Regions from separate parts of the Peribacillus sp. NPDC097295 genome, predicted to be linked through region 3. Evidence: riboswitches for the same ligand, from Rfam matches in the RefSeq annotation. Region 3 holds a riboswitch; each other region holds the start of a gene.
What was found. A riboswitch is a leader RNA that binds a small molecule or an ion and turns the genes downstream of it on or off. The one in region 3 is predicted to bind thiamine pyrophosphate.

Region 1: it holds a riboswitch for thiamine pyrophosphate, as region 3 does, so the genes downstream of both, tenA (thiaminase II) here and ACIQXN_RS05955 (3-oxoacyl-ACP reductase) in region 3, are expected to answer to the same signal.
Region 2: it holds a riboswitch for thiamine pyrophosphate, as region 3 does, so the genes downstream of both, thiT (energy-coupled thiamine transporter ThiT) here and ACIQXN_RS05955 (3-oxoacyl-ACP reductase) in region 3, are expected to answer to the same signal.

The regions. Positions count from the first base shown of each region.
Region 1 is NZ_JBIWCW010000011.1:73,268-83,405, forward strand. It holds gene ACIQXN_RS16355 (aspartyl-phosphate phosphatase Spo0E family protein) at 1-222, opposite strand, end outside; gene ACIQXN_RS16360 (Fur-regulated basic protein FbpA) at 424-612, opposite strand; SAM riboswitch class I at 786-889, opposite strand; TPP riboswitch at 1,053-1,157, shown strand; TPP riboswitch at 1,225-1,317, shown strand; gene tenA (thiaminase II) at 1,419-2,108, shown strand; gene thiW (energy coupling factor transporter S component ThiW) at 2,117-2,641, shown strand; gene thiD (bifunctional hydroxymethylpyrimidine kinase/phosphomethylpyrimidine kinase) at 2,610-3,416, shown strand; gene thiM (hydroxyethylthiazole kinase) at 3,419-4,228, shown strand; gene thiE (thiamine phosphate synthase) at 4,209-4,844, shown strand; gene ACIQXN_RS16390 (MFS transporter) at 4,882-6,087, opposite strand; gene ACIQXN_RS16395 (aldehyde dehydrogenase family protein) at 6,372-7,859, shown strand; gene ACIQXN_RS16400 (aminopeptidase) at 8,099-9,331, shown strand; gene ACIQXN_RS16405 (sodium-dependent transporter) at 9,453-10,138, opposite strand, start outside.
Region 2 is NZ_JBIWCW010000003.1:176,375-186,512, forward strand. It holds gene ACIQXN_RS07150 (ATP-binding protein) at 1-359, opposite strand, end outside; gene ACIQXN_RS07155 (cation diffusion facilitator family transporter) at 582-1,469, opposite strand; TPP riboswitch at 1,720-1,822, shown strand; gene thiT (energy-coupled thiamine transporter ThiT) at 1,922-2,503, shown strand; gene ACIQXN_RS07165 (universal stress protein) at 2,543-3,067, opposite strand; gene ACIQXN_RS07170 (transglycosylase domain-containing protein) at 3,351-5,324, shown strand; gene ACIQXN_RS07175 (hypothetical protein) at 5,494-5,802, opposite strand; gene ACIQXN_RS07180 (MFS transporter) at 6,183-7,460, shown strand; gene ACIQXN_RS07185 (kinase) at 7,537-8,040, shown strand; gene ACIQXN_RS07190 (carboxymuconolactone decarboxylase family protein) at 8,147-8,545, opposite strand; gene ACIQXN_RS07195 (Lrp/AsnC family transcriptional regulator) at 8,664-9,092, shown strand; gene sigY (RNA polymerase sigma factor SigY) at 9,180-9,740, shown strand; gene ACIQXN_RS07205 (YxlC family protein) at 9,697-10,041, shown strand; gene ACIQXN_RS07210 (sigma-Y antisigma factor component) at 10,034-10,138, shown strand, end outside.
Region 3 is NZ_JBIWCW010000002.1:560,432-570,569, reverse strand. It holds gene ACIQXN_RS06010 (sigma-70 family RNA polymerase sigma factor) at 92-667, shown strand; gene ACIQXN_RS06005 (DUF3600 domain-containing protein) at 667-1,365, shown strand; gene ACIQXN_RS06000 (VOC family protein) at 1,523-1,909, shown strand; gene ACIQXN_RS05995 (hypothetical protein) at 2,099-2,452, opposite strand; gene rpsN (30S ribosomal protein S14) at 2,759-3,028, opposite strand; gene rpmG (50S ribosomal protein L33) at 3,074-3,223, opposite strand; gene ACIQXN_RS05980 (methyl-accepting chemotaxis protein) at 3,447-5,138, opposite strand; gene ACIQXN_RS05975 (nucleotide excision repair endonuclease) at 5,474-5,848, opposite strand; gene ACIQXN_RS05970 (YpzG family protein) at 6,112-6,264, opposite strand; gene ACIQXN_RS05965 (DUF4352 domain-containing protein) at 6,369-7,019, opposite strand; gene ACIQXN_RS05960 (alkaline phosphatase) at 7,038-8,411, opposite strand; TPP riboswitch at 8,640-8,743, shown strand; gene ACIQXN_RS05955 (3-oxoacyl-ACP reductase) at 8,821-9,585, shown strand; gene ACIQXN_RS05950 (AbrB family transcriptional regulator) at 9,589-9,957, opposite strand; gene ACIQXN_RS05945 (hypothetical protein) at 10,020-10,138, shown strand, end outside.

The DNA.
Region 1 (10,138 bases), on a different contig from region 3:
ATTTTTGGGAAGTGCATTTTCTAAGTATCTTACGGGATTAACAGCGTTTAGTAACGAATCCAACTCCTGGCTTGCTTGAACTGTAATTCTGCTTGTAAAACCATAATTCGTTGCTAACATGATCATTTCTTTTCGCTTTTCTTCTATTTTTTCCACTGTTATATATGGATACTGCAATATCATCACTTCCCATTTTTTCAAGTATTTTACACTTTTTATCATAATCAATACACTAGTCAAAATCAATCATATTCCAAGATTTAAATATGTTATTTTATAAATTATGTGTGACAAAATACCCATTAACTTTCCGCTTTATGTATTATTTATGTCGATTTAAAAAAGGAAGAAGCATTTGCTCTGTAATGTAGCAAATGCTTCTTCCTTTTTAAGCTGTAAATTTATGATAGGTAAACATCTTAGCTATGTCATACATTCTGGAGGTGACTCATTACCTGATCTATCTATAATAATCCTATATTCATCCTCAAGAGCTTTTAATGGAGCATCATATAGATGCTTTTCGTCAGAGGTTTTATATACACCATTTGATAATAGTTCTTCTATCAACAATGCTCTCCTCTGTTCTTTTTTCTCGAAAAACTCTGCCATATAAATGGCTCCTTTCCTTAGGTTCATACTTCAAACTTATGAATAAGCCTAATCTTATAGACTTCGCTTAAGCCAAAATATATATACCTTTTTTACAGTTTCCTTAAACACATTTTCACAAAATAAAAACCTCTTCTAATCCAAGAAGAGGTTGACAGATGCCCGTTCGTCTCTTCTTATCTCCCAAGCATAAGCTTGTTGGAAGAAGCACAGTTCCCCGATGGGCCTGTTGCCGAGGTTTCTTAGGGCCAAGTCCCTCCACCTCTCTGGATAAGAATATAGAATATAAATGATTTCGACATGATTTTATACCATTTTCAACCAAAAGTCAAATGTGTTCATTTTTTTTATACTTTTTACCTATTAAACTCTTTTAGATAATGGGTGTGCATCGGTTGCATTTTCCTTTTTATCTGTTATGATGACATTAATCACATACGAAATACCACTAGGGGAGTCTTCTATAGACTGAGATGGAATGATGTTCCGGACCCTTTGAACCTGATCCGGGTGATGCCGGCGGAGGAAAGTGGATGATATCGTCATCGATATTTGACTTCATCCATCTGCCCCGTTCCGTTTTCAGGAACGGGTTTTTTGTTTAATTGAATAATAAACTGCTAGGGGAGCCATTAATAGGCTGAGAATCAAACCCTTTGTACCTGATCTGGTCATACCAGCGTAGGAAAGCAGGTTGAAAAGGGATCCTTCCATTCCTAGAACAGCCGCTTTCTAATTGAAAGCGGCTGATTTTTCATTTTAAGCTCCTTTCTAAGTATGTGAATTTAATAAAGGAGGAAAAAATCATGACGAATACCCAATGGAAATCTTTCAGTGAGAGACTTCATCATCGTGCAAAAGAAATCTGGAAAAGGAATCATACTCATCCTTTCGTTCAAGCAATTGGAGACGGGACACTACCAGAAAAGAAATTCGCCTATTACTTAAAGCAGGATTATATCTATCTTATCGATTATTCCAAACTTTTTGCTTTAGGGGCTATCAAGGCTAACAATCTTGAAACCATGGCCAAGTTTGCAGGTATTTTAAATGAGACGCTCCAAGTAGAAATGAATTTGCATCGGAACTACTGCAAAGAGTTCGGAATCAGCTCTGAAGAATTGGAAAATACCGAACCCACCCCCATTACCCTTGCCTATACAGGCTATATGCTAAATGCCGCACATCACGGGACACTGGCTGACATTGTCGCCTGTTTGCTTCCATGTGCTTGGGATTATTATGAGATTGGTTTGCTGTTAAAAGAACAAAACGGGAAAGCGCTAGCGACAAATCGTTATGCCCAGTGGATTGAATCGTACTCATCTCCTAAATTCGCCGAAGCCCATAAATGGTTGGCTAAGCTTTTAGATGAGCTGACGGAAGGTTTACCTGAAAAAGAACTAAATAAATTAGAGAAACACTTTTTAATGACCTCCCGATATGAATATTTATTTTGGGACATGGTTCATCACGAACATGATTGGCCGCTATGAAAGTTGATATGAATAACTTATTACGTAAAATGACGCTGACTGGCATGTTCACGGCAATCGCTACCTTAACAAGTTCGTTCATTTTTGTCCCGGTTGGATATGCAAAGATCTTTCCTATTCAGCATGTAGTTAATGTTATCACAGCCGTAATATTGGGACCGTTCTTTGCTGTGACCCAAGCCTTTTTGGTATCACTTATCAGAAACATGATAGGTACTGGCTCCATTTTTGCGTTTCCGGGAAGCATGATCGGTGCCCTCCTGGCCGCGCTCCTTTACCAAAAAACAAAAAAGATTGGGATCGCCTGCATAGGAGAAGTATTGGGAACCGGCATTCTTGGTTCTCTGGCCTGTTATCCAATAGCTGTCTTATTATTGGGGGAAAAAGCTGCACTTTTTGGTTTTTTACCAGCTTTTCTTCTTAGTTCATTAATGGGTTCACTCTTAGCCTTTCTTTTATTGAACGTACTTTTGAAAAATGATTATATGAGGAGGCTTTTTTATGAAAACAGCACTAACGATCGCAGGATCTGACTCAGGAGGCGGGGCTGGAATCCAAGCTGATTTAAAGACTTTTTCAGCACACCTGGTTTTTGGCATGTCTGTTATCACAGCTATCACGGCGCAAAATACCATGGAAGTTCGTTCAGTCCAGCCTATCGATTTAGCAATGATTACCGATCAAATTGCCGCCATTTTTGAAGACATTCATGTCGATGCAGTAAAAGTTGGGATGCTTGGGTCAAAGGAGACCGTCGAAACCGTTGCAAATTCGCTTAAGTTATTTAAGCCTGCTACCGTCGTCATTGATCCTGTCATGATATCCAAAAGTGGACACCATCTGCTGGATGAAGGGGCCGTTTCATCGTTAAGAACCGATTTACTTCCACTCGCAACACTTGTGACACCCAATATACCTGAAGCAGAAGTCCTTACCGGGTTCCCGATCCGGACGAAACAAGACTTTTATAAGGCATGTACCGCTATTCTTGAACTGGGTCCGAAAGCGGTGTTACTGAAAGGAGGACATGCAGCAGGAAATCCCAATGACCTCTTTTATGATGGGAAGGAATTCACTTGGTTCAAGGGCGAACGCATACATACCAAAAACACGCATGGGACCGGCTGCACCCTTTCCTCTGCCATTACATCCAACCTTGCAAAAGGAATTCCTTTAGATCTGTCCATCGAACAAGCGAAAGTCTATATTTCAGAAGCCATACGAAATAGCTTTGAACTTGGTAAAGGACATGGGCCTGTTCACCATTTCTACCAATTTCACAAAGAGAACTGGAGTGATTTAAATTGAAAATGGCCATTACTGACCTATTTGAACAAGTTAGGAAGAAAAAACCGCTCGTCCACCAAATCACCAACTTTGTCACGGTCAATGATTGTGCCAATGCAACCTTAGCAATCGGCGGTTCTCCCGTCATGACTTCCAGTCCAAAAGAAGTGGCCGACATGGTGAAGCTGGCACAAGCACTTGTTTTAAATTTTGGAACGATTGATGATATGTCCTTGGAAGCGATGGAGATTGCCGGAAAAACAGCAAACGATCTTCATATACCGATAATTGTCGATCCTGTGGGTGTCGGTTCGACCCCTTATCGAACAGAGAAAGCGATGGAACTGCTCGATAAAATGACTGTTCAAGTCATTCGGGGTAATGCAAGTGAGATCCATAGGCTAATGGGAGGCGATATCGTAACGCGTGGGGTCGATTCAGGCGCTCTTTCAATCAGCAACGCCGAACTGGCCTTACTTGCTGCTAGGAAACTGAATAGTGTAGTCGTCGTGAGTGGAGCCAAAGATGCTGTCAGTGACTCGTCACAAACATCCATCATCGATAATGGAAATCCCCTATTAACGAAAGTAACAGGGACCGGCTGCATGGCGACAGCCCTGATTGGTGCTTTCTGCGGAGTAACAGGGGACTATTATTCTGCTGCGATTGCTGGAATTTCTACAATGAGCCTCTCTGGTGAACTTGCTGCAAGAAATCTTAAAGACAATGAAGGCACTGGGACTTACAGAACAAGGATAATTGATGCCATTTCAAAAATGGATCAATCCATATGGGGAAGCGAGGTGAACATTCATGAAGAAATTGCCCTTTGATTTGAGTGTTTATTTGGTAACGGAAGAGACGTTAGAATTCGAGGAAATGACCAATATTATCGTCGAGGCGGTTGCAGGTGGAGTCACAGCCGTCCAACTTAGAGAGAAGAAAGCATCCTCCCTCACTTTTTATCAAAAAGCTTCCCTGTTGAAACAGGTTCTCAATGACCTGTCCATTCCTTTAATCATTAATGACCGGGTAGATGTAGCTCTTGCCGTAGGAGCGGATGGAATTCACGTTGGACAGGATGACCTCCCTCTATCTATCATAAAAGACCTGGTTCCTGACGATATGATTATTGGGGTTTCTGTGTCGACCTTGGAAGAAGCCCTTGTAGCTGAACGAAATGGCGCCGACTATATTGGCGTTGGCTCTATATTTCCCACCAATACGAAACAAGATGCAACCATAATGGCAGAAGGCGAACTGGAGAAAATTTGTAGTAGTGTTTCGATTCCTTCCGTAGCGATTGGGGGGATTACAGCGGATAATATTCATACACTTTCAAAAAGTGGTATATCCGGGGTGGCGGTCGTCTCTGCCATTTTACAGGCCAAGCATCCTCATGATGCCGCCAAAACCCTCTCAAATGCTGTACTAAGCTTTACTAACTAATAGAAGGAGGATGTCTTTACGAGTCATCCTCCTTCTATTATGAAAGAATCGTATTCTTCGTTTCTTTTCCAAATGCCACAGCAAGTGCACCAATTAAAATGGCAATGGTGAAGATGGTGAAGATTGTCGAAATCGGTGTACCCCCAGCAACTAAATAACCGACAAGCAACGGGCCCAAAATCCCACCGACACGCCCGATTCCAGCAGCTAATCCAGTTCCTGTACCACGTATGACAGTTGGATATTGTTCAGGTGTATACGCATAAAGTGCTCCCCATGCTCCTAAATTGAAAAACGACAGAAACATTCCGGATACGATCAAGAATGACAACCCTTCAGCTGAGCCAAAGAAAAATGCACTACTTGCCGTGCCTATTAAATATGTAATCAATACGAATTTACGCCCCATCTTCTCTATCAGCCATGCAGCAGAAAAATAACCAGGAAGCTGAGCCAACGTCATGATCAATACATATTCAAAGCTTTGAATCATGCTAAACCCCTTCATCACCATGACACTCGGCAACCATAAAAACATGCCATAATAAGAAAAGACCACGCAGAACCATAGGATCCATAACACAAGTGTCTGACGTGCGTAACCCTTTTTCCAGACACTTTTCATATTGTCCAGCACCGACGGTCTCTGTCTCTTTTCAAGCTCCGTATATTTTGGAGAATCGGGTAATTTTAAACGCAGATAAAGAGCATAGAACGCAGGAACGGCACTTAATAACAATGCGATACGCCATCCGTACTCCGGAATGATGAAATAGGAAATGAGCGCAGCCAATAACCAGCCGACCGCCCAAAAACTTTCTAGCAGTACGACAACACGCCCCCTTTTACTCGCTTCGACGCTTTCAGAAACAAGCGTTGACGCAACGGGAAGCTCTCCCCCAAGCCCCATCCCTATCAAGAAACGTAAAATCAGGAATAAGCTGAGCGTACTGACCGCTGCCGACAGACCGCTCGCAATCGAAAATAATAATAAGGTAATGATAAAGACATTCTTTCTGCCAACCCGGTCTGCCATCGCTCCAAAAAGTATGGCGCCAACCGCCATCCCGATAGAATTGATGCTCCCTATCCAACCGACCTGTTCGCTCGTTAAATTCCAATCCTGTTTCAATGCAACGATGATAAATGAAAGCATCCCTACATCCAGTGCATCAAACATCCAACCAAGACCAGCGACTCCCAACAATTTACGCTGAGATATCACTTTTGCATTGTTCTCCATATTATCCTCCTGAATTCTGATGAAACTTCTTAATATAGTCTCCTATTTGATTCTACCTATTAATTTTAAAGTTTACCATATATTTTACACCTGTCTTGACACTTTTCTTTACTCAAGTTAAAAAAACGTTGATTTCACGCCTTTTCCGCCATAAAAAAAATGTCGAACATTAATGATTGTATACTCCACTTATTTAACATATGATAAATATTGGCACATGAAAGCGTTATCATCTCTGTCATTACGTTTTGCCCAATATATTTCATATATTCAGGAGGGAAACTATGACCAATCTAGCATTAGAAGTAAGTGGAAAGCTCGACAAATTCCTTAAAGGTCCAAAGAGACTCTTCATCAATGGACAATTTGTAGAAAGTGCCTCAAAGAAGACCTTCACCACTCCCAACCCTGCCACAGGCCAGAAACTCGCAGATGTATATGAAGCAGATAAGGAAGATATTGACTTAGCCGTAAAAGCAGCACGAAAAGCATTCGATCAAGGCCCATGGTCTAAGATGAGCGCCTCTGACCGTAGCAGGCTAATGTATAAACTAGCGGACTTGATGGAAGAAAACAAAACAGAATTAGCCCAATTAGAAACACTGGATAACGGAAAACCGATTAGTGAGACAACGAATGCGGATATTCCCCTAGCCATTGATCATATGAGATATTTTGCTGGCTGGTCTACTAAAATCGTAGGACAGACCATTCCGGTAAACGGAAATTACTTCAATTATACGAAACATGAAGCTGTAGGTGTCGTCGGTCAAATCATCCCTTGGAACTTCCCTCTTCTTATGGCGATGTGGAAGCTAGGAGCCGCTCTTGCGACTGGCTGTACAGTCGTACTGAAACCCGCGGAACAAACACCATTATCTGCTCTTTATTTGGCCGAACTAATTGCCGAAGCAGGATTCCCTGATGGTGTCGTCAATATCGTCCCCGGGTTTGGTGAAACAGCAGGACAAGCGCTGGTCGATCATCCCGAAGTCGATAAAATTGCCTTCACCGGGTCCACTGAAGTAGGGAAAATGATCATGCGCTCTGCCTCCTACTCCATGAAACGTGTGACACTGGAACTTGGAGGGAAATCTCCAAACATCATCCTTCCAGATGCCGACTTCTCGAAAGCCATACCAGGTGCCTTAAATGGCGTCATGTTTAATCAGGGACAAGTATGCTGCGCCGGCTCCCGGGTCTATATACAAAAGAAACACTATGATAATGTCGTGGCTGATATGACAAGCCATGCTAAAAATATCAAACAGGGAGCAGGGTTGGATCCTAATACCCAAATCGGGCCACTCGTTTCCCAAGAACAGCAAAAACGTGTTCTCGGCTATATTGAAAAAGGCAAAAATGAAGGGGCAGAAGTGCTGGTTGGAGGGAACAAGCCAGGTGAAGAAGGCTACTTTGTTTCACCAACGATATTTGCCGGTGTAGAAGAGGAAATGACCATTGCCAAAGAAGAGATTTTCGGTCCTGTAATTGCCGCCATGCCATACGAAGACTTAGATGATGTTATCAATCGGGCGAACGCAAGTGAATATGGGTTGGCTGCCGGTTTATGGACTAGCGACCTGGCCAATGCACATTATGTAGCTGGGAAATTACGTGCCGGTACGGTTTGGGTCAATTGTTATAATGCATTTGATGCCGCCTCCCCTTTCGGTGGGTATAAGCAATCAGGAATCGGACGGGAAATGGGTTCCTATGCACTTGATAACTATACAGAAGTAAAAAGCGTCTGGATTAACCTAGATAAATGATGCTTGAAAGAGAGGGTCTCCCGGGACTCTCTCTTTCTTCTGATAGTTTTCATTATTTCGATTATTCTCAAATCGTTTTGATAGTCTTTTCCTCTACCCATTTGATAGAATCAAGTTATAGAATTGGCTACCTGAATTTTTTACTGCACATTTTATGATACATATGTTTAAATAGTTTCTTTTTTCAGAAACTATCGCTACAATGATGAATGTAGATAATCGAAAGGAAGTTTTTAACGATGAGTGAATTTCAAAAGAATTTAGAAAAATATGCAGAACTGGCCGTTAAAGTCGGCGTCAATATTCAAGAAGGACAAACCCTCGTCTTGAACACTACCTTAGAAGGAGCAGAGTTGGTTCGCCTTATTGTTAAGAAGGCATACGAAAGTGGTGCCCGCAATGTCATCGTCAATTGGAACGATGATATTGTCGGCCGTACAAAATACGAAATGGCCCCTTCCGAAGTGTTCAATGAGTATCCTGAATGGCGTGCAAAAGAAACGATTGAACTTGCTGAAAAAGGCGCTGCTTTTCTATCCGTCATCTCCTCTAGTCCGGATCTTTTGAAATCCGTTCAACCTGAACGGATCGCCAACTTCCAGAAAGCATCTGGCACCGCCCTGAAAAAATGGCGCCAATATATGCAGTCCGATAAAGTGAGCTGGTCCATTGTCGCAGTCCCTTCACAAGCTTGGGCTGATAAAGTATTCCCTGAAGTAGCTGAAGAAAAACGCGTCGATACACTTTGGGAAGCGATCTTCAAAGCCGTACGGGTTGATGTAGAGGAACCTGTGGAGGCATGGAAGAAACACGACGACACCCTCCACGAAAAAGTGGATTACTTAAATGAAAAGCATTACCAAAAATTGCATTACACGGCACCAGGCACCGATCTAACCATTGAATTGCCTGAAAAACACCTTTGGTGCGGAGCTGGCAGCATTAATGAGCAAGGACACGAATTCATGGCAAACATGCCAACGGAAGAAGTGTTCACGGTCCCACTGAAAACAGGCGTAAACGGAACGGTTTCAAGCACAAAACCGCTTAGTTACGGCGGCAATATCATCGATAACTTCTCCGTGACGTTCAAGGACGGCCAGATCACGGAAGTGAAGGCTGAACAAGGCGAAGAAATACTGAAACAATTGGTCGATACGGATGAAGGCTCGCATTACCTAGGAGAAGTGGCATTGGTTCCTTTCAATTCCCCTATTTCCCAATCAAACGTATTATTCTTCAATACATTATTCGATGAAAATGCATCGAATCATTTAGCCATCGGAAGCTCTTATGCATTCTGTCTTGAAGGTGGAAAGAACATGAGCCCTGAAGAACTGGCGGAAAACGGCCTGAACGAAAGCCTAACCCATGTCGATTTCATGATCGGTTCGGATAAAATGGACATCGACGGCATCCTTCCTGACGGCACTTCAGAACCTGTCTTCCGTAATGGGGATTGGGCGTTTTAAGTGGAGTGTTGATATAGAGGGGTTTTGAAGGTGTAATTTAATAGAAATAAACAGCCACATGCTATGATGCACGTGGCTGTTTATTTTACTTATAGCATTTGGATAATCTGTACGTAAAGTCTTAAAACAACCCTACTACCCTATCAAGTATCCCAGTCACATCAAGAAATACGATGATGATGACCAGAGGAATGACGAACCTCATGATAAAGAACCAGATGTTAAAGGCAGTAGCCCCTAAGCGGGAGTGCTGTAATAATTCTTCCCTCAACGTACTTTTCTTGATTTTATATGAAACGAAGATAGAGATTAGAAGCACTCCGAGTGGCATTAATATATTGCTGACTAAGTAATCGGCTGAATCAAATAAGTTCTTCGAGAAGATTAAAATATCGGAAAAAGTACTATAGGATAGTGCAGAGGGAATACCTACTGCAAAGATTAAGATTCCGATGATATAGGCATATTTTGTTCTCATTTCCTCTTTTCCTTTAACGATGGCCGCTACGATTATTTCCAACATGGAAAAAGCCGAAGTTAATGTCGCAAATAAGAATAATGCCAAGAAGCCTAATAAGAAAACTTCTCCAAACACGATTTGATCAAAAACAGCAGGCAATACCACAAACAATAAACCAGGCCCTTCCGCGGGTTCCAGCCCTAGGGAAAAGACGGCCGGGAATATGGCTAGTCCAGCTAATAAGGCAATCAATAAATTCATCGCAACGATGGAAATAGCCGGTTGGATCAAGCTTTCTTTCTTTGACAGGTAGGAACTATATGTGACCATCACCGACACTCCGACGC
Region 2 (10,138 bases), on a different contig from region 3:
TATGAATTCACCTGATGGATAACGGCAGATATTTCTCCTTTAACGATCTCATAATTTAGAAATTGATCGATGATGATAGACCTTCCAATCGAGGTTATAGAAAAGAAAATATCCATATTTAAATGTTGTTTGACTCGGTTAGCTGAAATTTTTTCTCCTAAATCCTTTAGCATCTCATCCATGTTAGTATCTGTATCTCTCAGTTGTTTCATCAGTGAATTTAAAATTTTTTCTATTTCTTCTTCAAAAAAGTCTATATAACCATCGGGTAAATGTTTCAAGCGCTCTTTCCATTCGGAAAGGATAGTAGTTTTATGAGAAGATAGGAAGTGAAGAGTCATTTCTCGATTCAATACCATTTTGCCCTCCATCGTGTAGGAAAATGAATTTATTTACTTTTAATGAATTAATTAGCATATACTTCCAGAATGTTATATACGTTTTTAATAATACCAGATTAAAAGCTTTCTTTAAATACTCATTTAAGGGGGGAAAAGTACAGGAATTCTGTGGTGATCTATTAATTGCAGGTAAATAACGTGAAAATAAGGTATTGTATATTAAAAAAAAGGTACCGCAACTTAATGACGGGTACCTTTTTTTTGAAAGACATATGGTTCAATATGAACGATGACATGTTTAACGCCATGTTCCTTTAGAAGGTTTTCTTCCACTTTCACAGTGATATCGTGACTTTGGATGACGGTCAAAAGCGGATTGACATGAATGGTAGCTTCGACAAGGATTTCATTTCCGTGCATTCGAGCTTTGATTTCACTCATATCCTTCACTCCATCCGTTAGCAGGATGGTTTGACCGATTTCTTGTAGATGTTGTTCATCGAACCCATCCGTCAAAGAGAGTGAAGCGGCATGGAAAATATCCCAAGCGGTTTTACAAATCATCATTCCCACAACCAATGCAGCAACGGCATCCAACCATGAGATTCCGATTGTGGCCCCGATGATGCCTATGAAAGCGCCGATGCTGACCAAAGCATCCGAACGATTATCCTGTGCAACAGCCTGGATGGAAGCACTCTTTGTCTTTTTGCTCAAAGCTAAATTGTAGCGATAGACTCCGTACATGAAGATGGCGGAGAATAAAGCGACGTAAGCAGTAAACATATCCGGTACAGCTTCCTTATTCTGTGAGAAGAAAGATTCTATGGCACTGTATATGACCTGTAGGCCAACCGTGATCATGATGAAGGCAGCAACCAATGAAGCGACGGTTTCAGCTCTCAGATGACCGTATGAATGATTATCATCAGGTGGTCGCTTTGATATTTTTAAACCTATTAATACAGCAACAGAGGCGATGATATCGGTTGTGTTATTTAATCCATCTGCCCAAAGGCCCTTGGAGTCACCAAAATAACCAAATGTTAATTTGAGGGCTGACAAGAATATATATGCGGCAATACTGATATAGGCACCCTTTTCAGCAGAAATTGAATGTTTATCCATGTCTTTTCCCCCTCGTGCAAAAATAGCCTTAATAAAGATATCAAAACAAAGCCTAGTGAGTCTATAGAAAAATTGTCGACTTAATCCATCTAACTTGGCTTATGGCATGTGTATTGAAGATATAAAAAGAAGTTGGTTGTATGAAAAAATAAAACCAATAAAAGGGAAATTTAAATGAATTTCTTTGCATTTATCTACTTGTTATTTATTGAAACTAGTAGTATATTCTAACCGAGGATTAAAAATTAAATACTTCCACAAGGGGAGCCAAGATGGCTGAGAGTGAACGTTTGAGTTCAGACCCTATGAACCTGTTAGTTAGTACTAGCGTAGGGATGTGGTTTTGGATAGCAATACTGGGCATCCATTACCGCCCTGGTGTTGCTTTTTTGTATGCCAAAAAAGCAACATGGGAACTCATGGGCACTTTTGCACGTGGAGAAGGGTGAGAGATGATGAAAAATAAAACATTATTCATGACAGAGATCGCTATTTTTTCTGCATTGGCATTACTGTTGGATTTAGTCTCCGGATTTGTTTTTGCAAGAATTTGGCCGCAGGGGGGATCGATTTCCATTGCCATGGTGCCAATTTTCTTGATGGCCTATCGCTGGGGGATCAAGGGTGGAATGGCAACCGGTTTATTATTGGGCCTTTTGCAGATAGTCGCTACGCCGGTTCAAATTATGACACCCCTTCAAGGCTTCATTGATTATTTCCTTGCTTTTACCGTCGTTGGGATTTCTGGATTATTCATGAATGGATTCGTGAATAATTATAAAGAGGAGAACCTTATGAAAGCTAAATTATTTGGAATAGTCGGCATGTTCGTGGGCAGTATTCTGAGGTTTATCTGTCATTTTACATCAGGTATCGTTTTCTTTGGTGAATATGCGCCAGAAGGACAACCAGTCGTTCTTTATTCATTAATCTACAATGGGACATATATGCTGATTAGTTTCATCTTATCAGCGGTCGTGGTAATGGCGCTTTACTCGGCTGCTTCGAAAGTATTGATGAGAAAAGCCTATTAAGAGAAAAGGGCCGGCTCAAGAATGAGCCGGCCCTTATTTTTATTTTGCAATAAATACCGAGCAAGGTGCATGCTTGGCAATGGAACTGCTTGTGCTTCCAAGGAAGAATCGTTCCAAGCCACTTTTGGAACTGTTGCCGACGATGATAAGATCGGCATCCGTTTGCTTTGCGTAGGCACATATACTATCGGGGGCATTACCTTCCAATATCTCAATTTCCCCTTTAATATTGTATTCGTTTAGCAGGCTTAGTAAGTTACTTTCGGCGATTCTTGCGTTATTTTCAAAAACCGAGGGAGTATCGTTAGCCCTCATTTGAAGCTGATGTTCCACTTCTGTAACGGGATGTGTTTGTGAGGGGTCGACATAAAAGCCTGCTGCCGGGACGAATCCTGGAGCGGATGCACTTTCGATAATTCGATTTTCCCCCTTTTCATTCAAAACTTGAACAATGGTCAGTACAGCTTCAGGAAAGGCCCTTTTTAGTGTAGCTCCGTATTCTATTGCTCGTTTACTATCTTCATTTCCATCATACGCGGTGACAATTCGTTTCAATTCCTTCATATCGATCATCTCTCCCCATATTATGTCATTACAGGTTATATACCCATTTTTTTTGGCTTCATCCCTTTTTTCAAAGGTATATTGATTAATAAATGAGGGTAAAGGGTATGTGGAATAACTAGACATACATACGATGCATGTACTTTTGCATGGAAAAAGGATTAAAGGAAAAATGTTTGTAAGATAAAACTTTGTCTTTTAACCCATTGCAAGAGTTATCTTTCATAAAAAGGGTAAAATATTTTTAATGAAGCATGTCGCATCTGGGAAAATGGGGGTTCAAATGAAAGGGTTATTGAAAATAGGTCTGATAATTTTATCAATCATTGTGGTAGTGGGAGTTGGTTTGTTCATTTATTTTAAACAAACTGTGGATATAAGTAATCTTCAGGATCAACTTCAGCAGCCGACAAAGATCTATGATGAGGATGGGAATGTAGCAAGTACCATTACGGCTAATAAATCTGAAGGCGTCGCGATAGAGGAAATACCGGACCATGTCATCCAAGCGGTCGTTTCCATTGAGGATCACCGTTTTTATGAACATCATGGTATCGATTATCAAGCAATTACGCGGGCCATGGTGAAAAATGTCAAGGCGAAAGGCGTAGTTGAAGGCGGAAGTACACTTACCCAGCAACTTGTAAAAATTACAATGCTTGAATCAGATCGTACCCTGAAACGGAAGATAGAAGAGTTTTTTATCGCTCAGGAAATGGAAAGTACGTATACGAAAGATGAGATTTTGGAAATGTATGTGAACCAGGTTTACTTTGGGCATGGTGCCTGGGGACTTAAAAAGGCGGCAAACATCTATTTTTCCAAGGATGTTTCAGAATTAACCATCGCCGAAGGAGCTTTACTGGCGGGGGTCATTAACCTGCCCTCGAAGTTAGACCCGTATAAAAATCCTGATGGTGCGGTCAAGAGACGTGATTTGGTCCTTTCTAGGATGACTGAACATGGATATTTGACCGAAAAGGAAGCCACTTCTGCCAAAAAGGAGAAATTGTCACTTCTATTAGGTGAAAATACAGATCCTTTAAAGGGGAAATATCCTTATTATGTGGACCATGTCCTATCGGAAGCCACCAGTAAGTATGGCTTGGAACTTCAAGAACTGCTGACAAGGGGCTATAAAATCCATACTACGCTAAATCAACCGATGCAGCAGGCAGCAGAAACGGTCTATAGCGAAGATGGCAATTTTCCTGCCGGGACAAGCGATGACAAACTGGTGCAAAGTGGAACGGTCCTCCTTCAACCTAAGACTGGAGGCATAAAGGCCCTTGTAGGAGGCAGGGGAGAACACCAATTCATGGGATACAACCGGGCAACACAGCTGAAGAGATCCCCTGGTTCGTCGATTAAACCGCTCGTGGCCTATACTCCTGCGATTGAAGAAGGATATGAAATCACGGATTCTATAAAAGATGAAAAGATGAAGTTCGGGAATTATGAACCAACCAATTTGAATGGTACATACAAAGGGGAAGTGCCTATGTATGAAGCAGTAATGAATTCCTTAAATGTACCGACTGTTTGGCTGTTAAATGAAATTGGTATCGATAAGGGATTGGATTCACTCAAGCGGTTCGGAATTCCTTACGAAAAGAACGACCGTAATCTGTCGATTGCCTTAGGTGGTATGGAGAAGGGCGTTTCTCCACTGCAAATGGCAGGAGCCTTTTCTGCATTTGCCAATGAGGGTAACCGTTATGATGCTCATGCCATTATCAAGATTGAAGATGCGGATGGAAAAGAGATCGCGGTCTGGAAGGAAAAAAAGACAAAGGTAACTTCTAAGGATGTCGTTGACAAGATGAATGCGATGCTTCTTGGGACAGTGAAATATGGAACGGCCGAAAATGCCGCTGTCACTGGCTATGAAGTCGCAGGAAAGACAGGATCGACGCAGGTGCCGATTGAAGGCATTTCTGGGGTGAAGGATCAATGGTTCGTTGGTTATACACCTAATTTAGTAGGTGCTGTATGGGCCGGTTATGATAAAACGGACAAAAAACATCATCTAACCACACACAGCAGCCAGGGAAGTGCAATCATCTTTCAAAAAATCATGGCTCAGGCATTAAAGAACGAAACGACCGAATCCTTCCATGCAGAAGATATCGGACCGTTGATAGCTGAACAGAAAGAAAAGGAAGAAGAAGAGGAAAGAAAGCAATACTGGATTGATAAGGGAAATGAAATTAAAGAAGGGCTAGGTAAATGGAAATCATGGGATATCCCATGGTAAGAGGGAAAGAACCTACTCGACACAAAAAAAAGACTGTCACATGTGGACAGTCTTTTTTCATTCATTAAAAAATGAAGTTTACAATTACACCGATAACGACGATTGCTCCAATAATGGTTAAAATGGTTCTCATTTTCTAACACCTCTTCTAAATCTGATTTTTTATTTATTAGATGCCAACGGTTTGGTTGGACTGAAAGCTTAATTCATTTTCATCATTTTCTTTGCAAATAGCTTGAACTTTATCCAACATTGCATGGACATTTTGTCCTTCCAAGATAACCTTCATATTTACACATTCTTGTAGGATGAGGACGAATGAGACAAAAGTAGAAAGTTTTGTAGCATCGACCATTTTATGATTGCAGATAAAATAAATATTTCCTTTAAATTCCTTTGTTATTTGATATAGGTTCATGATTTGACGCATGGATAACCTTTTATTTGTTTTAATATCAGCAGAAATTACTTTGTTCATTGTTGTTTACTCCTTTAATTTATATACTTTTTTGAAAAGCATAAATCAAAATGTTTGTGCCGTAATATTTTATCTTTTTGTTTTTGTAAGTGGGTTATGATGTATATTTACCCGCGTATATCATTTTAAAACCTATTAGAAAATTTAGACTTGATGGAAGATAAGGCACATACTAACAGTGATAAAGAATGGCGATGTCATAGTACCTAGGAAAAGAACGAAGGATACTATTGGTCAATTTGGTTTTATTGAAGATAAGTTGATTGTTCTGCCCAGTGGAGCAAAGCGTTTGTGAAAGACATCTGTAAATAAATCGTCGTTTTTACTTTCGAGAATTATACTTTTTAGGTAAAATTAACTAAAAAGTCTAATAAAGGGGATTGGACGAGATTATAAAACTTTTTAAAAATAGGAATTATACGAAATTATTTTTAGCGAACGTAACATCGCAAATGGGCGGGACCATCGGCATGACGGCATTCATGTTTTACCTATTAGACCGCTTCACCAATCAGCCGATGTATGCAACGATTACGGAATTAATGTATTCTTTACCAACACTCGCTGTTTTCTTACTTGTTGGTGTTTTTGCTGACAGATTGGACCGGCAAAAGGTAGCATTGTATTGTGATTGGATCTGCGCAGGCTTGTCGGTTTTATTTCTTCTCTCGTTAGAGCAAGAGCTCCTCATGGTCTCGTTTGCCATCATTTTTCTGAGAAGTGCCGTCAGGAATTTCTTTGTGCCAGCAGAGGCAGCGTTGATTCAAGGCATTTTGCTTAAAGAGGATTATACGATGGCGGCGGGTCTAAATCAGATGGTTTCGAGTTTGTTCATGCTTTTCGGAAACGGAATCGGCATTTTCATCTATTGGTCAGTCGGCATCGAGGGAGCAATTATCTTCGATGTGATCGGGTTTATAATCAGCGGCTTCTTGATTCGTTCCTGTCGGATTACACAAGAAATCAGACAGCCGAATGGAGTTTACCATTTGAAGGAACTGAGTGTAACAGGTGTTTGGGCAGATTTTAAAATTGGCTGGCAATATATATGGCAGTATAAATTATTGTTTACGCTAATCAGCGGGTTTCTGGTATTTGGCATTGTAAATGGTGGGTTTTCCGTGATGCAGGTTTTCATCTTGAAGTACAAACTTGAACCTGTTGATTATGAAAAGTATTCGGTCATCTTAGGGGTCATTTTTGGGGTAGGGATATTGCTGGGAAGCATCTTAGCGTCTATGCTGGCCAAAAAAATGAAGCTTCATCATATGATGGTCGTTGGCTTGCTGATATCGGGTGTGGGCACGGTTGCTGCCGGGCTTGTCGAAACGACCCTGCAATATATGATTGGTTTAGCCATCGTTGCTCTATCGCTTCCCATACTTAATGTATCCCTTGGAGGGTGGCTTCCAAGCCTCGTTGCTCCCGAAATGATGGGCAGGGTCCAAGGATGGATCAATCCCTTGGTGATGTTGTCACAATCGATCACCTTATTCTTGATTGCACTTGGATTCCCCGCCTATATTTCAGTAGAAACATTATATTGGGTAGTTGGCGGGTCCCTGCTCTTTGTAGGTTTCCTATATATGACCATCATACCGAAATTCATCCATGAAAAAGCACCAGAAGCTGATGTGATGATGCAAGCAAGTAAATAAGTAAAAAACGGAACAAATCAATTTAAACCGGAGAAAATGTTGCGCTTTACTCCTGGGATTTAATTAGGGGGAGACTATGGAATCGAAGCTAATAATCATACGAGGGAACTCTGGCAGTGGTAAAACAACGATTGCAAAAAGCCTTCAACTTCAGTTGGGAAAAGGAACCCTATTGGTTTCTCAGGATACCGTTCGCCGTGACATGTTAATGGTTCACGATAGAGAAGGGAACCTTTCCATTGATTTGATACGGCAAATCACAGAATACGGCAAAGGCAAATGTGAATATGTCATCTTGGAAGGCATCTTACATAAAAATCTCTATGATGACATGCTCCATCATTTAATTCAGTTCTATAATGAAAAGGTCTATACTTACTATTTTGATTTATCCTTTGAAGAAACAGTCAAACGTCACAACTCTCGTTCAAAAAAGATGGATTTTGGAGAAGAGTCTTTACGTGCTTGGTGGAAGCCGAATGATTGTCTTGGCGTGGATAGAGAGAGGAATTTGACTGATGATATGTCACGGAACGATATAGTGAAACTAATTTTAGACCAGCTACATGCTTCAAATTGATTGGCAAGACTGTGTTTTACATATGCTCTTCAATAAAAAAGCAGAGGAAGTTCCTACGTGAATTCCTCTGCTTTTTATATATTTTTAGAGATGGGGAATACAGACTCTATTTCAACCCCATCATGGCCCCGAAGTATTGTTGGGCGGTAGTGAAACATATGAAGGCTATTAATTCTGATATTTCTTCATCGCTGAATGCTTCCTTTAATACTAAAAAGGTCGTTTCTTCGGTTTTCTCACGTTGTATTAGAAATACTTCTGCAAAGGCGATGGCGTAACTTTCTTTTAGATTCTCCGGTTTTGAAGGGCGGCCCTTCGTCTGGCAGTACGTACAGCCATTTCCATATGCTAGGACCCTTCTGACATTTTCCTTTAATTCCTTCGTAAGCACCCCTTCAGAAGAAAGGGCTTCTGAGAGGTCACTCCATTTATGAGAAATCACTTCATTATGAAACAATTGCTGAAATGGACTTGATCCGAGTTCCGAACTAATAATTCTTGGCATAAACATCTCCCCTTTGAGATAATCATAATATAGTAAGATAGGAAATTTAATTACATATGAAAAGAAAACTAAACAATAAATTAATAAGTAGATAGATAAAGGGGAGAATTATATTCAAATGAAAATAGACGATAAAGACCGTAGCATTTTAGCCGAATTGACCAACGATAGCAGGCTCTCCATGCGGGAACTGGCCAAGAAGGTGGAGATGTCTGCCCCAGCCGTTACAGAGCGTGTCCGGCAAATGGAGTCCTTTGGCATCATTAAAGGCTATGGCACTGAAATTGATTATAAGAAAATCGGATTTCCCATTGAATGTATTGTGGAAGCGACAGTGAAGAATGGGGAATATGACCGGTTCAAAAGGTTTATCGTTGCGCAATCGCATGTCGACTTTTGCTATCGGGTCGCCGGACGTGCATGTTTTATGCTTAAAATCCGCTGTGAAAGCCTTCAAAAAGTGGAAGAATTCATTAATCAAACCATCCCTTATGCTGCAACCGTAACGCATGTCATCCTTTCAGAAGTAGAAATAATCCCGGAATGAAAACTATTTTTACATCCTGGTGAACAAATTCATTTCCTTAAACGTCTTATAAGTATAAAAGGTACGGATCAGGGAGCGGGTGATTAGATGGAAGAGATGGAGCTGGTTAAAGCTGCAAAAAGGGGAGATGATCAGGCGTTAGCCGAATTATTTCAAACCTCCTATCCTTTTCTGCTAAAATATTTGCTTAAATTGACTTTTAATCTGCAAAACGCAGAAGATGTGGCCCAGGAAACCTTTTCAAAGGCAATTGAGAATCTTTCAAGGTTTAAAGGGACATCCAAGTTTTCAACCTGGCTGATTTCCATTTCGACCCGGGTGTACTTGGACCAGAAAAGGAAACAGAAAAGGGAACTGTCCTGGTTAAAGCAAGAGCAAGCTGTCAGGAAGCTAAAATGGGAGACACAAGCCAACAACCAAGCATGGGACGATGTGATGGAAGCATTGGGCCATTTGGAGGATGATTTGCGGATTCCGATCATATTGAAGCATTATTACGGGTTTTCTTACGAAGAAATCGCGAAAATCATGAAGATGCCAGAAGGAACCGTGAAGTCACGTGTCCATACAGGAATAAAAAAGGTTAGAAAGGAGTTGAGCTCGATTGACGAAGAATCAGGATTTACGAAACCGCTTAGCCAAGGGTGATCAAGAGACGGTTAGTCAAATAAAGAAGAGCTTGAAAGATTTCGATGATATGATTTCAATTGAAGTTCCTCAAGTATCTTTTTTTGAGCATAGAATTAAACTACAGCATAAAAAAGCCAGAAAAGAATGGTGGAAAGAGCTGCTGGCGTTTATCGGAACAGCTGCTTTCATTCTCAGCTTCCTATTTCTTTCCTTATTCCATCAGCCGGAAGTATTTCTAACAGTCCAAGTGTTGAGCGTTATTTTCATCGGTTCCTATACGTTTTATGTGAAAAGGAAGGTGGAGAGCAGCCATGAGTAATATGGAAATTTATACGTTGATTGTGTGCGGAGTGGTTTTGCTGGCACAAAGCATTTTTTTATTCACCGATGCAAGGAAGAATAGCTTCAATCATTGG
Region 3 (10,138 bases):
AAATACAGTAAAGTGGAAAAATAATCTAAAATTTCGAACGAAATGTAAACTTCTTACCAATATATAGTATAGAACGGAAGGAGGTAATAGAATGGTTGAACAACCTGACTTGTTGGATACCATCACCCGTTTTTTAAATGGAGAAGCGGAGGCATACGATGACTTATATGAAATAACCATCCAAAATGTCTATAAAAACGTCCACTTTCTTATAGATGAAAAAGCTGATGTCGATGATGTTGTTCAAGATATCTACATACAAGTTTATAAGTCTCTAAGTAAGTATGATCGTGAAAGACCTTTTAAACCCTGGTTGACGGGAATTGTCATCAAGACAATTCAAACGTACCGACGGAAAAGATGGACGCGTCTTCGAATTTCCAAAAAAGCCGAAGAGACTAAACAAGTCACGGTACCCGACTTTTCCAATGATATTGTAGATAAAATCTCTAATCAACACCTTGTATATTTAGTGAACCAGTTGCCCTACAAGCTCAAACAGGTCGTGATCCTCCGCTACTTAAATGATTATTCTCAAGAAGAAGTGGCCCTTATATTAGATATCCCAATTGGGACCGTCAAATCCCGTATCCATGCTTCTTTAAAAAAATTGAGTGCTCATGGGAAAGAGAGCCTTTTATTCTTAGAGAAAGTGAGGAATGTATAATGAAGAACTTTCATACTCAGTTAAGGGAATCGCTACAAGAAGAAAGTATGGGCGTGAATGCTCCGCCTGAACTAAAAGTAAAAGTAATGAGTAAACTGACCACTTATCGCGGAAAAAGAAAAAAACATCTGATTACAGGAATTCTCATTGCCTCATTATTACTCCCGACAAGCGCTTTCGCCTATCAAACTTATTTAGCGGATGAGTTATACGGGTCTTTCGACTATCTAAAAAAGCATGTAGCTAATGCCACGATGGAGGGGTACTTCCTTTTGGACGCAAAACTATCCCAAGCTAAAGGCGATTTGGGAAAAGAAGAGTATGGACAATTTAAAGAAGACTTGCAAGTATTAACCGCAGCTAAATTGGAATATGGCAATTCAAACGGGAATATCGACTACGACAAGATACCTGCAAATAAAGCTGAGGAACTGAAAATTATATTAATGGATTTACAACCCTATTTCGATAAACTGAACGGCCTGGTATCGAGCGAAGAACTATTATCGAGCGAGGAATACGAAACATATATCGAGGCCCTTATGACTTATGAAAAAATCACGGTTCAGAGCGGAACCGATGCTGATGTACCTAATGACGCTGAAAGCTTACCTCCTTCCCTCCAAGCAGACTTTCAAGAAGCATTAGACACCATGGACTACGTAAACGAGAAACAAATGCCCGAAGATGCCTTTTAAATACTTGTTAGACAATCCGTAAAGGGTTGTCTTTTTTTGTACCAGCCTAAGTACTCATTTCTTATAATAATCAGATTATTTCGTTTACTTTGCTGTTTTTTTATATCGAATCATATATACTAATCTTGCTTATCTACAACACGAAGGAGGAACCCCATTGGCTAGGAAAAAAGTCGATCATATCGGCATCGTTGTTAGAGATTTAGAAACATCCATCTCCTTTTATCAGGAAGTATTGGATTTGAAATTGAAAGCACGTGTTCTCCATACGAATGGTGTCATTCAACTTGCCTTTCTTGGCTACGACGGTACTGACGAAACCGAAATTGAATTAATTCAAGGATATAGTGACTCGTTACCATCCGAAGCAACGATTCATCACTTTGCCATTACTGTAGATGATATCGAGGAAGAATATGCCCGCATTCAAAAGCTCGAAAACGTCAAACTGATTGATGAAGAAATCATCACCCTACCAAACGGCTATCGCTATTTCTACATATACGGACCGGAGAAAGAATGGATTGAATTTTTCCAGAGATAAACATAAAAAGCAGAGCGATCAGCTTCTGCTTTTTTAGTGAGTTATTAAACTTCATCTACAGGCAATCAGGATTGCTCTGGTTCCACCCTCCGCCTTGTTCCACGGATCGATCGAAATTACTGTCCCTATCCCCGTCAATCTAAATCCTCTTCCCATTTGCCAATGTCCAGGACCTTAGTGGCCCTGTTTCTAGAAAGCATATCGATATATCCCATAATATAACGGTCCGAGTGTAATAATTAGTGTGACCCCGGTAAGGATACTTTTCGTACTTTCTGACAAACCTTCTAGTGCATCTTCTCCGTCGTCATGTTTACCGATATAACTGAAAAGAACATCCCACAGTAATCCACACACAAACACGATTTTCCATACAAGAGGGTTGAATATCGATGTATTCGTCACAAATCCAAATAGTCCGATCCACGTTATAATAGATATAACAAAGTCCACTTTTAAAGAAAGGGTTCTTAGACCTTTGACCAAAAAAGCAATGGCCACCGTTCCTAATATCCCTAAATATATTGTCCAAAAAATATGCATTGCGCCATCCTTCTTCCCCTAAGATTCTTCAATTATATGAAGAATAGGATAAAAGGGGAATACAATAACGGCATTCTCTTAAACTAGTGCATATATCCCGCTATTTACTTTTTTGGACTTACCTGGTTAAATTTTCGAGTGATGATAAAGGTTAGGAGCGAAGAACAGGAAAATTTCCGCAGGAACGACCGAGAAAGGAACTTCAACAGAATTATCGGAGGTTTGAATAAGAGAGTATCAAATGTTAGAAGAACGTGATTCCGGGTGTAAGTGCCCATCGAATCACCTTCTTCCTTTTATCTCAGATTACCAGCTTGCCTTTTTGATGCCCGCGATTTGCCCGATATGTGCAAGGTCACGGAAAACGATCCTGGACATGTTGAATTTCCGCATATATCCACGTGGTCTTCCCGTAACTCCACACCGATTGTGAATACGTGTTGGTGAAGCATCCCTTGGGAGCTTGGCCAATGCTGCATAATCTCCTTTCACTTTAAGTTCCCATCGAACCTCTGCATACTTTTCTACTGTTTCCAGCTGTTTTTTTGCCTTTGCTATCTTTGACTTTTTTGCCACCTTAGTTATCTCTCCTTCTATAATAATGTTTATATTGTACCCGGATTACTTTGTTTCACGGTGAAGCGTGTGTTTCTTTAAGCGCGGGCAGTACTTTTTCAATTCGATTCGATCGGGATGGTTCCGCTTGTTTTTCGTCGTTATATAATTCCGGTCCCCCGTCTCTGTACATGCCAAGGTAATGTTTACTCTCATGTATGTTCCCTCCTAAATGTTTTATAAATATCATTAATCGTCATGATTACGTTTTATGACGTTTATTTCTATATGATAAAGCGTAATGATTACTATTTGCAAGTTTTTTCGTAAACTTTTTCGATTTTTCCTTGGTTCCCTGCTCAACTTCAAATATCTACATAAAGAAAAAGCAGGCTTCCCGATCATGTCAGGAAGCCTGCTTTTTTTAAAAAATCCAGCTTTAAATCTGGAATTTACGAACCACTTGCTTCAGTTCTTCCGCCATAGATGTCAATGAACGCACAGTTGAATTGATTTCTTCCATCGATGCTAGTTGTTCTTCCGTTGAAGCCGCCACTTCTTCTGAATTGGCTGCATTCTCCTGAGCGTGTGCAGTTATTTTATTGGATGATTCCGATACTTCGTCCACACTCACTGAAATCTGTTGAATGGAAGCCGTGATTTCTTCGATTTTTGGTGTAATATCTCTCGTACTTTGAAGGATTTGGGCAAATTTATTGGACGTTTCCACCGAAACCTTCACACCCTGTTCAGCATTTTCCATCACTTCTTTCATAATCGCAACGGAACTTCTTGTGTCATCTTGCATTCCCATGATCAAATCCGTAATCAACTTGGTAGAATTCTGGGACTGTTCAGCCAGTTTCTTCACTTCATCGGCCACTACGGCAAATCCCTTACCGTGTTCGCCGGCCCTCGCTGCTTCAATTGCTGCATTCAATGCTAGTAGATTCGTTTGCCCCGCAATTCCCGTAATGACATCAATAATATTCCCGATTTTATTGGAGCGTTCTGCTAAAGAATCGATAACCTGGTTCGATTGGTTAACCGAGTCATGGATGAATTGCATTTGCTTCAAGTTCTCCTGTACAAAGTGGCTTCCTTCTTCTGCCTGCTTCTCTGTTTCTTTAGACAGTTCCGACATACTAGCCGTACTTTCCGAAATCCGCTCCACTCCCTGGCTCACTTCATATAGGGAACCGAGACTACTCTCCAGTTGCCGTGTTGAACTATCAGAGGCCCCTGAAATTTCCTGTATGGAAAGGGCAATTGTTTCTGCTGCTTCTTTAGATTGTTCGGAACTGACACTCAACTGCTCAGCAGAGGATGTAACTTTATTCGTATTGGTAGAAATGGCCGTAATCGTATGGTGCAGGTTTTGCGTCATTTTTTCAAAGGATTGATTTAACACATAAATTTCGTCCCGGGTTTTCACATCGACTTTTTCTATATTCAAATCTCCTTCTGCGACTCGATTGGCCATTTTGCTCAACTTCTTGATTGGTTTCGAGATGACATTAGAAATCAGCAATCCATCTGCCATCGCAAGCAGGAACGCTACCAAACTTAGAATGAAAATCTTCCTTGTTGCCGCTTTTGAATTTTCTTGAACCTCTGTCACCTTTTGAACCATAACCTCGTCTTTGATCCATGTATATAATGCATTCGTTTGCTCTACCATTTTAGTACTGATGGGAACAACTTTATCACGGGCCAAGACCCTCGCCTTTTCTGGATCTTTCGCTACTGTCTCTACTGATTTCCTGCTTTCCTCTATCCATGCATCATTCGACGCCTGGATTTCATCAAAGCGTTGGTTCATTTCATCTCGGGTAGCCAATTTCCTGGCTTCCTTTATTAAATTATTAATATTCTCATTCGATTCATACATATTCTCTTTCATATCCGGGGTTTCATATAAAAGATACCCCCTCAAATACGTTACTTGACGCGCTGACTCCGTCTGGATACTTTGAGTGATTGATTGGACTTCGCTCGCATTACTAAGGATATAGTCATATGACTCATTCATATCTTTCATACTCGTATAAGATATGAAAGCAGCCACTCCAAAAATGGTGGAGACAAGTAAAAAGCTTACTAGTAACTTATTCTTTATTGATAATTTCATTCTGTTAACCCCTCTGGTTTTATATGTAATAGCTTCTATGTTCTTCCCTTTCAATATAAAAAGCCCACAATCAAAGTGGACATCGAATTTAGTATTCCCAGGACTGAATATATAGCTTCCTTTACTTTTATCGGTTGAGGAGTAGAATAATTAACTGATTTGTAATAGTAAAATAGGTTAAAGGACCTAAAAAGGGGCTGTCCCCAAAAGGGTAGTTAAACCTAAATTGTATAAATAGAAAGAGGCAGAAATGTTGATTTAACAACATTTCTGCCTCTTCAATTTTGCGTCATTTTACTCGAAAAAGGACTTATGAGACAGCCCCTTTTTAACTATTACTTATAAAACACTTTATCAATGTTGTACTTAGCATGAAGCGTGTTGATGATGTACGTTTCATAAATGTCACGTTCCATCGCGTCTTCTACGAAAATCGCCTCAATTTTCTTCACTTCATTACGGTGTTCTTTAATCGGGGATACGTTATCCTCGAAATGCTTTTTAACTCTTTGTCTTAGTTTGCGTGCTTTACCGACAAAGATCACTTCATCTTTTTCATTATAAAATAGGATGATGCCGCCTTTATCACGGGGAATCAGATGAAAGTCGATGAATCCGTAAATTTCCGGGATGATGGCTTCATCTCCCTCAATCACTTGTTTTCTTTGTTTAATGCTGATATCCGCTTCTGGGATTTTAATATTTATCATAAAAAATCACGTCCTCTATTTGTATATATGTAAGTGAGTGTAAGTAACTTTCCCCCTTACACGATTGTGTCACGGTTGGTATGTTCAAACTACTTTTATTACTTGTTCTGCGTTGTCCTTAAAGGTAGATGGTATCATAATCTTGAAGGAAAAGCCATGTCTGAACTTAGTGTTTGCGTAAAAGGTTCTTGTCACATATACCTTTTATCAGGAAAAGAAGAAGACCCATTAAGAGTCTCCTTCTCATTGATCAGAAATATCCGTTACCACCTATGGGCCTTAGCATTGCTTCTTAGTATAATGTTCGTTTGCGATACTTCCGTATGGCCATTTACTTGAGATTTAGAACGCTTAGGTCTTGTCCAATTATGGTGAAACTTTTGAGAATGTGGATCTAATTGATCTTTATAACTCATGTTGTATCACCTCATCGTTAAGATTAGGATATTCTTTTCAAAGCAATAGGAGGTTCCTATCACATTATTAGTATGGATTGGATAAGGATAAACATACCCGAACTTTAAAAATAAAATTCTACCGTTTCACCTTTTGAAATCACTTTTCCCTCATCATCTATCACATCGCTAGTCAAAAGCGAAATCTCCTTCACACCTTCTTCTTTTTGAAGAATGAACCCTACATTCCCTTGTTTTGAATTCTTTGCTTTTACTTCTCCATTCAGATTTTCTAAGTAAATATCATCTTTCCAAGTCAAATGTTCCCCACCATCTGTTTCAAGAAAAGCGACTGGAGAAAATTTGACATTATCGGCAGTGGGATTTTCAACTTTCACGTTTATTTTCACAATATCGAATGCGTGTTCATGGGTATAGCCATGAAAGAAATCAATCATGCTATAATCCGGTATCACATGCATGACCTTGATATCCTTGATTACTACCTGTATGGGGCCGACCTTCACCGTCTCATTTACTTGCTTATACTCTTTTAAAGACAATTCACCTTTTGAATCGGAAACTTGTTGACCGACCTGTATCAATTCACGATCATCCGGAATTTGGGGATTTGGAACATACACTTCCTTCTTCACCAATGGTTTGGCACTTTCCTCTGTTTTTTCTGTCACGTTTGATTCTTCATCAAAGGCTGGCTGAGTGTTGAGTGCACCAAATGTGGTCAATAAAAAGGCACATAATAGTAGTTTGTTCACCGAATCCCTCCCAGTATTTTAGTTTAATAAATCAAAGATGATGGTGGCTTGGTCGGTGTTATCGACCTGTTCGGCAAAACGCTCCTTATATGGTCCGTATGCATAAACGGGTACATCTTCCCCCGTATGTCCCCCGGTTGTCCAAGCCGTATTGGACCTGTTATCAAAGATGGTCTCAATCGCATTGTCGATGGTCGTAATATTTTTACTCGTGACAGCATCTTTGACTGATTCTATTTCCTCTTTCGTTAGCTTCATTTCATCTTGATCAATATACTGTTTCAAGGTTTTTTCGACATCCGCTCCCTTTACGATTGCATCCGCCATAAAGTCAGGTGTCCGTTTGGCAGCTTTAATCGGCTCGCCGGACCAGTTATACACTCCCTTTGCCCCAATTGAAAAGCCTCCCGTCGAATGGTCAGCCGTCGCCACGACTAAGGTGTGCTTGTCTTTTTTCGCGAAATCAATCGCTGCTTTGTAGGCCCTTTCGAAATCCTCCATTTCACTCATGGCGCCGACAATATCGTTATCATGGCCAGCCCAATCAATTTGGCTTCCTTCCACCATCAAGAAGAATCCGGCCTTATTCTTATTCAAGCGTTGAATCGCCGAGTCTGTCATTTCTTCCAGTGAAGGCGTTTCGTGGGTGCGGTCAATCATTTTAGGTAGACCTTCTTTAGCGAACAATCCAAGAACCTGTTTGTTTTTATCCTTTAACAGCTGTTTTTTATCCGTCACATAACTATACCCATCTTTTTTGAATGCTTTTGTCAAATCGACATCGGGCCGTACGAAATTGGATTGACCTCCACCTAAAAGAACGTCGATTTTATGTTTGCCATTTACTAAATCCTTGTAATAATCGTCCGCGATGCCATTCATGTTCTTTCGGTTTTCGTCATGCGCACCAAATGATGTCGGGGTGGCATGGGTGATTTCTGATGTTGCAACAAGGCCAGTAGATTTCCCGCTTTCCTTAGCCGCTTCCAATACCGTTTTGATTTCTGTCTTATCATTATCGACAGCAATGGCTGCGTTATACGTTTTCACACCGGCTGACATCGCCGTTGCTGCTGAAGCAGAATCCGTGATATTTTGTGTAGGATCTTCTGGGTATGTCATCTGCTGCCCCACCAGATATTTATCAAATGCTGTCTTTTCAGCTACAGTCGTAGCAGGTCTGTCTTTCAAATACCGGTAAGCGGATGTATAGGAGACTCCCATTCCATCGCCTATCATGAAAATGACGTTTCTGATTTCGGCTTCTTTCTTAGGCTTCCCTTTTGCCAAAGCGTCGTCATCTGTACCTCCCCACGATACACTTCCAAGGGCTAATGCAGTAATGATGGCAACCGGTAAGATTCTTTTACTGAATGTACGTCTCAAAAAAATGACCCCCTACTCATTTAATGGAATATTCAATTAAAATATACATCAAGAACATGAACCTACTATTAAGAAGATGTAAACATATAGGGATCTTATGTAAACGATTCGTAAATGCACCCCCTTACTGTAAACGTTTAATATCCATACTATCCCTCTTAAAATGGATTATAAAAGTAAAAAAAGTTATTTAGGGCAGCTTTGACACTTATGCTATAATTTTAAGAAATTCATAAAAAACACTAGGGGAGCCTTTTTGGCTGAGAGGAGTGGCAACACTCTGACCCTTTGAACCTGATCTGGCTAGCACCAGCGGAGGGAAGTGGCATTGAAATGAAATTTGTCTCATTCAAGGTCACCCCTCTACTCGGGTGATCTTTTTTTATGGGAAAAATGAAGTAAGGGAGAGAGTTTTATGAAGATAAGCTATCAAATTGTATTGGTGACAGGGAGCAGTAGGGGCCTTGGTTCCGCCATCGCTCAAGGGTTCGGACGGGAGGGAGCCCGTGTCGTGGTCAACTATTTTCAAAGTGAAGATAAAGCACAACAGGTGGTTGAAAGAATAGGGGATGATCGGGCGATCGCAATTCGCGCTGATGTAAGAAACCAGTCGGAAGTCCACGCCATGTTTCAGAAGGCGAAAGAACACTTTGACCAGCCCATCACAACGATTGTAAATAACGCGTTAGTAAACTTCAGTTTTGATTCCGCCTCCAGAAAAACAGCCGAGACGGTTTCATGGGAAGATTATCAAGCCCATTTCGAAGGGACCATAAAAGCCGCATTGAACACTGTACAGGCCGGTCAAAAAGACATGATCGAAGGGAAATTCGGACGGATTATCAACATCGGGACGAATCTCTTTCAAAATCCCGTCATCCCCTACCATGACTATAATACCAGCAAAGCCGCCCTCCTTGGATTCACAAGAAACATGGCAAGTGAATTAGGTAAAGCCGGAATCACCGTCAATATGGTTTCAGGGGGCCTGCTGATGAAAACCGACGCAAGTGCTGCAACTACAGAGGAAGTCTTCCATCTAATAGAAGAAAGTACACCGCTGAAAAAAGTAACCACTCCAGAAGAGGCAGCTGATGCCGTATTATTCTTCGCCTCTCCATGGAGCAGGGCCGTGACCGGTCAAAACTTGATTGTCGATGGCGGATTGGTGATGGGGTGAATACTATGCTGATAAATCGGGATGTCTCTTTTTTTGATTCGTTCGATGGTTCAAGCATTTAAATAATGGCGGCAACGTCACATATACCATTAACACCCTGAGAACCTGAACAGCAACGACAAACATCGGGTCCGATTCAAGGGCAACTGAAGTGGCGGTCATTTCCGCCACTCCTCCTGGCGCAAAAGCCAATGAGGTTGTCATAAAGGTCATTCCAGTCATTCTGGAATCGATATATGCACAAAGGATCATCATGAATATGAAAGCAACGGTACTCAAGGAAGACACGACCAGAATTTTTTTCATGCCTACGAACATGGCCTTATGAATTTCGTTCCCACACTTGTACCAATCATGTGTATTAACTTCCAAATTTCACTATAATTGATTTTAACAATCCTTTGATATGGACGCAAAGAAAACGAGGGGATGACTTGCATAAAATTGTAATTAAATTACTTTTAGTTTTGGGAGTCGTATTTTTAATGACCGGTTGCGGAGAAGATAAAAAAGAAATCACAGAAAAAGCAAATGAAGCAGCTATTAATTATTT